Thalassospira sp. TSL5-1: one gene and its partner. Each later gene encodes a partner of the first gene's protein in a complex. Links are inferred from orthologs where the notes say so. Each region holds a gene or a part of one and is shown in the gene's direction. Other genes may lie near its edges.

Region 1 (4,464 bases):
TGCACCGCAAAGGCAGGCTTGTCTTCTACGCGCAGACCGGCAAGCGATCCGTCAAACAGCGAAAAGTGCGTGGCTTCGACATTGTCGGGCAGGGTGTCCTTGTCAACAACAAAGCCGTGATTCTGGCTGGTGATTTCAACCACACCGGTCGTGGTATCTTTGACCGGATGGTTGGCGCCACGATGGCCGACTTCCATTTTTTTGGTTTTGGCCCCAAGGGCCAGTGCCATCATTTGATGACCCAGGCAAATGCCAAACACCGGCTTGCCACTATCGATCAGCTTTTTGATGGTCGGCACGGCATATTCGCCGGTGGCCGCCGGGTCGCCCGGGCCGTTGGACAGGAAAATGCCATCCGGGTTCATCGCCAGAATTTCATCGGCCCCGGTTGTGGCCGGCACAACCGAAACCTTGCAATCCTGGGAGGCCAGGTTGCGCAGAATGTTGCGTTTGATCCCGTAATCGATGGCGACGACATGGTGTTTGGCATTGCCAAGCTTGCCATACCCGCCGGTGCGCGACCACAGGGTGTCTTCCCATTCATAGCCTTCAGTGCAGCTGTTTTCCTTGGCAAGGTCCATGCCCTCAAGACCGGGCCAGAGATTGGCCTTGGCAATCAGGGCGTCCACGTCAAAGGTGCCATCCGGGTTGTGGCAGATCACCCCATTGGGCGCGCCTTCGTTACGAATGCGTTTGGTCAGGCGGCGTGTATCGACCCCGCTAATGCCGACACGGCCATTATTGGCCAGCCAGTCATTGAAATGGCCACTTGCGCGGTAATTTGACGGCTCGGTAATGTCCTGGCGCAGGATGCAGCCAAGGGCGACCGGACTGGCATTTTCGATGTCTTCGTCGTTGACGCCGACATTGCCGATATGCGGGAAGGTGAAGGTGATCATCTGACCGGCATAGGAAGGATCGGTCATGATCTCCTGATAACCGGTGATCGAGGTGTTGAAGCAAACTTCACCAACTACCTCGCCTCGGGCGCCGATACCGCGTCCCCAGAAAACTGAACCATCGGCAAGAACCAGAACGGCAGTGGCACCAGGAGGCGGGGTGTGCGTGGGCGCTGACATTGGCGAATGTCCTTTCGATCTATCCACGGTGAGACACGGAGTCTTTGTATAGTATATAAACTTACCGGCAAGCCGATAAAAACAGCCCTGACTACCATCATGGCAGCCATGCAGATACGCGAAAAAACCCAGCATAAAAGTGCTGCAACCAAAAAGGCATCGGCATTTTATACTGCAGGCGAAATCGGCTTGTATCCCGTCGGGCAAATTGGCGGATGTCTACGGGAAGGATATGGTGCTGTCAAGAAGCGATCAAAACTTTTATTTATCTTTTGTTATCAGTGTTTTAGTGTGGGATGTTTTCTTTGCGCTAACTGTACTTTTGGGGTATGTTCACTCCTTTCTTCCACAGAATCAGAGATACGCCATGCTGCGAGCGCAGCTCACTGAGGCTTTGAAAAAAGCTGTCCTGTCAAAAGACTCCGTTTCGGTTACAACAATCCGCCTTATTCTCGCTGCCTTGAAAGAGCGCGATATTGCCGCACGCGGCGAAGGCAACACCGATGGTATTTCGGACGCCGAAATTCAGAGCCTGCTGATGTCGATGGTCAAGCAGCGCCGCGAAAGCATCGAGATGTATACCAAGGGCAACCGGCCGGAACTGGCCGCCCAGGAAGCATCCGAGATTGATGTGATCGAACGGTTCCTGCCGCGCCAGATGGATGATTCGGAAATTGAAGTTGCCGTCAAGGAAACGGTTTCCGACATGGGGGCGACCTGCCTGAAGGATATGGGCCGCACGATGGCCACCCTTCGCGAAAAATATAATGGCTGTATGGATTTTGGCAAAGCCGGTGTGGTCGCCAAAAGACTGCTGGGTTAACCAAACAGCCTTTCGACATGCGATGACGAGCCGGATGCCTTGCGTCCGGCTTTTCTCATGCTTAAACTTTACGATTGATCGCAATCTTTTTCTTTTGGCTGTAACCTTTCACGGATGGGCACGGTATGAGCTTTCCCCAGTCGTTTCTTGACGATCTGCGGGCGCGCGTTGGTCTGGCAGATATTGTCGGGTCATCGGTGAAGCTGATTAAACGCGGCCGGGAATATTCCGGTCTGTGCCCGTTTCATAACGAAAAATCCCCTTCCTTTACCGTGAACGAGCAAAAGGGTTTTTATCACTGCTTTGGCTGTGGCGCGCATGGCGATGTCATCAGTTTTGTGATGAATACCAGGGGGCTTACCTTCGTCGAGGCGGTTGAAGTTCTGGCCAACCAGGTGGGCATGGATGTGCCCAAACCCTCCCGCGAGGCCCAGGAACGCGAGAAAAAGGCCAAAACCCTTTATGAGGTGATGGAAGCCGCCTGCGTTTTTTTTGAACGCAATCTGCGCATGCCCGAAGGGCGCGAGGGGCTGGATTATTTCCATCGGCGCGGGCTGGATGACAAAACCATCCATGATTTCCGCCTTGGCTATGCGCCGGATAATCGGGGGGCGTTAAAGGCCGCGCTTAAGCGCGAGGATATTGACGAACGCACCATGATCGAGGCCGGGCTTTTGATTGAGCCCGAAGATCAAAACCGGCAAAGCTATGACCGGTTTCGCGGCCGGGTGATGTTTCCGATCCTGGATCGCCGGGGTCGGGTCGTGGCGTTTGGTGGCCGTGTGATGGGCGATGCCAAGCCAAAATATTTGAATAGCCCTGATACACCTTTGTTTCATAAGGGCCAGTTGCTTTATGGCCTGCCCCAGGCACGCGAGGCATCGCAGCATGGCGCGGAAATTATTGTCACCGAAGGCTATATGGATGTGATTGCCCTGCATCGGGCGGGGTATCGCGGGGCGGTGGCACCATTGGGCACCGCGGTGACAGAAGAACAGATTGGCGAGCTTTGGAAAATGACCAACGAGCCGATCCTGTGCCTGGACGGTGATGCGGCGGGCAAACGGGCCGCCGTGCGCGCCGCCGAGCGGGCCCTGCCGATTTTGCGCCCGGGAAAATCATTGCTGTTTTCCATCCTGCCCGAGGGGGAGGACCCCGATAGCCTGATTCAGGGCGGGGATGGCATGACGCGGTTTCGTAAAATCCTTGATCAGGCGGTGCCCCTTGCCGAACTGGTCTGGCGGCTTGATACTGCCGGGAAACCGATTGATACGCCAGAGCGCCGGGCGGCCCTTGAGGCCGCAATTGGCGCACGCATTGCCGTGATTGGTGATGAATCGGTGCGGCATCAATATCAGTCGATGTTCCGCGACCGGACTTTTAAAATGTTTCGCGGGACTCGGGATAATGCGCCGCGACCGCAGCGGGGTGGAAATAAAAAATCCGCCAGCTATGGCAAACGCGGAAATAAAAACTATGTTTGGGAACCAGCCGGTAAAGCAGTACCGGGAATGGCACGGCCAGCAACGGGCAATCGCCGCCTGGTGATGGATCGTATCCTGGTTGCAACCCTGATCAACCATCCGGCACTGCTTGATCATATCGGCGAACGGCTCGGAGTTTACGTTTGTATTGACTCCGATCTTGACATTCTGCGGCGTGCAGTCTTAAAGCTGCTTGATGGTGATCCTGGACTTGACTCTGAAACACTTAAGGGCCACTTGAAGCGCGACGGGCTGTCGGAAACAGTCTTGCGGGCGGTTGAGAGCGACGTTATGGCTCATGCCGCTTTCGCCAGGCCCGAAACGCCGCTTACTAGGGCCCTAGCGGGTTGGGAACAGGTTTTTTCGATGGCTGTAAGCTCCCTGGCGGACGAAGAGGCGAAATATGCCGTCCGACAGTTGGCAGCAGATGTCAGCGATGAGGAATGGGAAAGATTTTCGCATCGACGCGATGATCTGGCCCGACGCCGGGAAAATGTGTTCAAGCTCGACGACTGATCATTGCGATTTTGCAGGATCAGTGATCGGGCTATTTGTGATTTGCGTTGCCTTGGGCAGCGTGCGGGATAACGTGGCGCGATTGTGCCAAAGCGGGAAACGGGGAATAGATGTCGTCTAAGACTTCGAGCGCCGAAGAGAAAAAAAACTCTTCTGATAACGCAGACGGACCTCTTCTCGATACTTATAAAACAGCGATCAAGAAGCTGATTGCCAAGGGCAAAGAGCAGGGGCACATCACTGTTGACGAGCTCAATGCTGCCCTGCCGTCAGAGCATTTTTCCTCTGAACAGATCGAAGACGTGATGACCAATCTCAACGAGATGGGCATCAATGTTGTCGAGAATGAAGACGGGGATGACAGCGACTCGCCTGATGACGAGAAGGATGCTGACGCCAAAGGCAATATTTCCGAAGATGATGTGGGCCGAACCGATGACCCGGTTCGCATGTATCTGCGGGAAATGGGTAGTGTCGAGTTGCTTTCGCGCGAAGGCGAAATTGCCATTGCCAAGCGTATCGAGGCTGGCCGCGAAATGATGATTGGCGGGATTTGCGAAAG
Region 2 (3,361 bases), on another replicon or contig:
CAAGGCAAACATTGCTGTGTTTGAAGCACAGAAAGCCCAGCTTGAAGCTGACAACCTGGAACGCCGTAACGAAGCCGAAAAAGTTGCCGAAAGCCTCGGCAGCCTGGCTGTTACCCTGGTTCGTCAGGCTTCTGACGTTGGTCAGCTTTACGGTTCTGTCACGGCACGCGACATCGCATCTGCCGTTACCGAAGCCGGCTGCACCATTTCGCGCGGTCAGGTTCGCCTGGATGCCCCGATCAAGACCCTGGGTCTGCACGACATTACCGTCGCCCTGCACCCGGAAGTCCTGATCACGGTTACCGCCAACGTTGCCCGTACCGAAGAAGACGCTGCCGAGCAGCTTCGTAAAGGTGCGGCCGTTCTGGGCACCATCGAAGAGATGGAAGAAGAAGAAGCTCTCGCTGAAGAAGCATCCGAAGAAGATTTGGAAGCCGAAGGCGAAGAAGAAGCTGCTGCTGCCAACGCCTGATCGGTGTTGTCTTGACGGTTTCGGAAAACGGCGTATCCGCAGGGATGCGCCGTTTTCTTTTACCAAAACCGGAATTTATTATCCTGCCCAACAGGTTGCGCTACCACCGACCTTTGCGGTTAAGGTATACCGGCTATGACCAAACTGGTTTTAGGCTTTCAGCTCAACAGGATGACTGGTACCCTCCGCCATCATGAATGAACCCGAACTTGATGCCTTGTTTGCCCCCCTTGATGCAGACGAAGGTGCCAACCACAAAACACCCCTTGAACGCATGGCCCCTCATAATTTTGAGGCCGAGGCCGCGTTGCTGGGCGCCATCCTGAACAACAACGCCGCCTATGAGCGCGTATCGGATATGTTGCGCCCGGAGCATTTCGCCGATGCCCGGCATGGTCGCATTTACGAGGCATGTGGCAAACTGATCGAGCGGGGACAGCTTGCCAACCCTGTGACACTGTCGGCCTTTTTTCGCCAGGACGAACATCTGGCCGAAATTGGCGGACCACAATATCTGGCCGAACTTTCCAACAACATGGTTTCCGTCATCAATGCCGGGGACTATGGCAAACTGGTCTATGACCTTTATTTACGCCGCGAACTGATCGATATTGGCGAAAATGTCGTCAATGAAGCCTATCAGTACGAACTCGATGCCGACGCCTCCAACCAGATCGAAAATGCCGAACAGCGGCTGTTTTCACTGGCAACCGCCGGAGCAGCGGAATCGGGCTTTGTTGCCTTTGGTCCGGCACTGACCAAGGCGGTCGAAAATGTTGAACATGCCTATAAAAATGCGGGCAAGGTTGTCGGTGTTACCACCGGCCTTCGCGACATTGACCGCAAATTGGGTGGTTTGCACCCGTCTGACCTTCTGATCCTGGCAGGTCGCCCGTCGATGGGTAAAACCGCGCTTGCCATGAACGTGGCCTTTAACGCGGCAATTTCGGCCCATAAAAACCGCCAAAGCGGTGAAGAGCAGGACGACGAATTGCGCACCGGCGCCATTGCCGTATTCTCGCTTGAAATGGCCGCTGACCAGCTTGCCGGGCGTCTTCTTTCCCAGGCAGCCGAAGTTTCGGGCGACAATATGCGCCGTGGGGATCTGACCGAGGACGACTTTGAACGTCTTGTCATTGCTTCGCGCGAGTTAAATACCGTTCCGCTTTATATCGACGATACCCCGGCCCTGCCAGTATCCACCCTGCGAACCCGTTGCCGCCGCCTTAAGCGCCAGCACGGTCTTGCCATGATCGTGGTTGACTATTTGCAGCTTCTTGCCCCGCCCACCAATTTCCGTGGTGATGGCCGTGTGCAGGAAGTCTCGGAAATTACCCGCTCGCTTAAGGCCATTGCCAAGGAACTGGGCTGTCCGGTGCTGGCACTGTCCCAGCTTTCACGTGCGGTCGAACAGCGCGACGATAAACGTCCGCAACTTTCGGACCTGCGTGAATCCGGCTCGATCGAGCAGGATGCCGACGTCGTGATGTTCATTTACCGCGAACAATATTATCTCGAACGTGCCGAACCGGCCCAGAAACCCGAAGAATCGAACGAAAAATTCTCGGAACGCTATTCGCAATGGCAGGAACGCCTTAACCACGTTTACAACACTGCTGAAGTTATTGTTGCCAAGCAGCGACACGGTCCGGTAGGTAACGTCCGTCTGTTCTTTGACGGTAACTACACCAAATTTGGCGATCTTGATCATGTCGCCGAAGAATTTGAAGAATAACCCACTATGTCCATAACGGGGTTTTAAGCCGATGAGCGTCCTTCCCGCCCCTGGCCGTGCGGCAGACTGCGCACAGTTGGAAATTAACCTGAGAGCCATCGCTGAAAACTATCAGCGCCTGCAAAAAACCTATACCGGCCGCACGATGGGGGCGGTTGTCAAGGCCAATGCCTATGGGCTGGGTGCCAAGGCAATTGTACCGGTTTTAAAAAAGCAGGGCTGCCGTCTGTTTTTTGTCGCCCATGCCAACGAAGCAGCCGACCTGTTTCCGTTGTTGCGGGGTGGCGGACGCATTGCCGTGTTTAACGGCCTGATGCCAGGCGACGAAGAATTCTTCATCGAAAACGATGTCATCCCCGTATTGAACGACTTGGGCCAAATTGAACGCTGGTCCAATCTGTGCCGCGAATATGAACGCCCGGCACCGGCCTTCATCCATCTTGATACCGGGATGAGCCGCACCGGCCTGTCACCCCGTGAATTGCAGGCCCTGATCGAACGCCATTCGCAGCTTTTATACGGCTTTGAAAAGGCAGGCTACATGACCCACCCGGTCGCCGCCGACGAAGCCGACAGCCCGATTACCCGTGAACAATATGACCTGTTCATGAAATGGTATCGCCGCCTTCCCCCTGCCCCGCGTGGCTTTTGCAATTCGTCGGCCATTTTCCGCCATACCGATTACCACCTGGAATTTTGTCGGCCCGGTTACGCACTGTGGGGCGGCAACCCGACACCCGAAAAAGCCAACCCGATGCGCAATGTGGTCACGCTCACAGCCAAGGTGCTGCAAGTGCGCCAGATTGACACCGGTGAATCGGTCGGATACGGTGCGTCCTGGCGGGCTGAACGGCCTTCCGTAATTGCAACTGTTGCTGCCGGTTACGCCGATGGCTGGTTGCGCCATCTTTCCAATGCAGGGAAACTCAAAATCGGCGGGATTCAAACGCCTATGGTAGGACGTGTGTCGATGGATGCCTTTGGCCTCGATATCACCGACCTTCCGGACGGCAAGCTGAAACCGGGCGACGATGTGACGCTGCTTGGCAAAGACTGCACTGTCGATGATATCGGCACCATGTCCGGTACCATTGGTTATGAAATCCTGACCTCGCTTGGTCATCGTTATCAGCGGGTTTACACCGAAGGCTAAT

The links.
Region 2: the proteins of dnaG (region 1) and LF95_RS17795 are in contact, whole or in part, in a crystal structure (PDB 2R6A), measured with the Geobacillus stearothermophilus proteins. The link is inferred for Thalassospira sp. TSL5-1 from one-to-one orthologs. Residues at the interface, in WP_049624496.1 of Geobacillus stearothermophilus: Lys456, Leu457, Leu458, Pro459, Ala460, Asn463, Ala464, Leu467, Leu535, Leu536, Ile537, Ala538, Gln544, Glu545, Asp548, Tyr549, His552; in WP_033016901.1 of Geobacillus stearothermophilus: Ser13, Glu15, Ala16, Gln18, Glu91, Leu92, Asp94, Ala95, Val96, Pro97, Thr98, Ala99, Ala100, Asn101, Tyr104, Tyr105, Ile108.

The regions. Positions count from the first base shown.
Region 1 is NZ_KV880638.1:1,112,471-1,116,934, forward strand. Bases 1,524-4,464 are described here. They hold dnaG (DNA primase), read left to right. Parts: upstream 1,524-2,027; coding sequence 2,028-3,902; downstream 3,903-4,464. Other genes in these bases: LF95_RS14635 (GatB/YqeY domain-containing protein), read left to right, coding at 1,524-1,902; rpoD (RNA polymerase sigma factor RpoD), read left to right, coding at 4,013-4,464. Also shown: carA (glutamine-hydrolyzing carbamoyl-phosphate synthase small subunit), read right to left, coding at 1-1,079; more of LF95_RS14635, read left to right, coding at 1,447-1,523. UniProt on the Escherichia coli protein: RNA polymerase that catalyzes the synthesis of short RNA molecules used as primers for DNA polymerase during DNA replication.
Region 2 is NZ_KV880639.1:198,325-201,685, forward strand. What follows is about bases 1-2,936. They hold LF95_RS17795 (replicative DNA helicase), read left to right. Parts: upstream 1-665; coding sequence 666-2,207; downstream 2,208-2,936. Other genes in these bases: rplI (50S ribosomal protein L9), read left to right, coding at 1-472; alr (alanine racemase), read left to right, coding at 2,239-2,936. In the rest of the region: more of alr, read left to right, coding at 2,937-3,360. UniProt on the Escherichia coli protein: The main replicative DNA helicase, it participates in initiation and elongation during chromosome replication. Travels ahead of the DNA replisome, separating dsDNA into templates for DNA synthesis.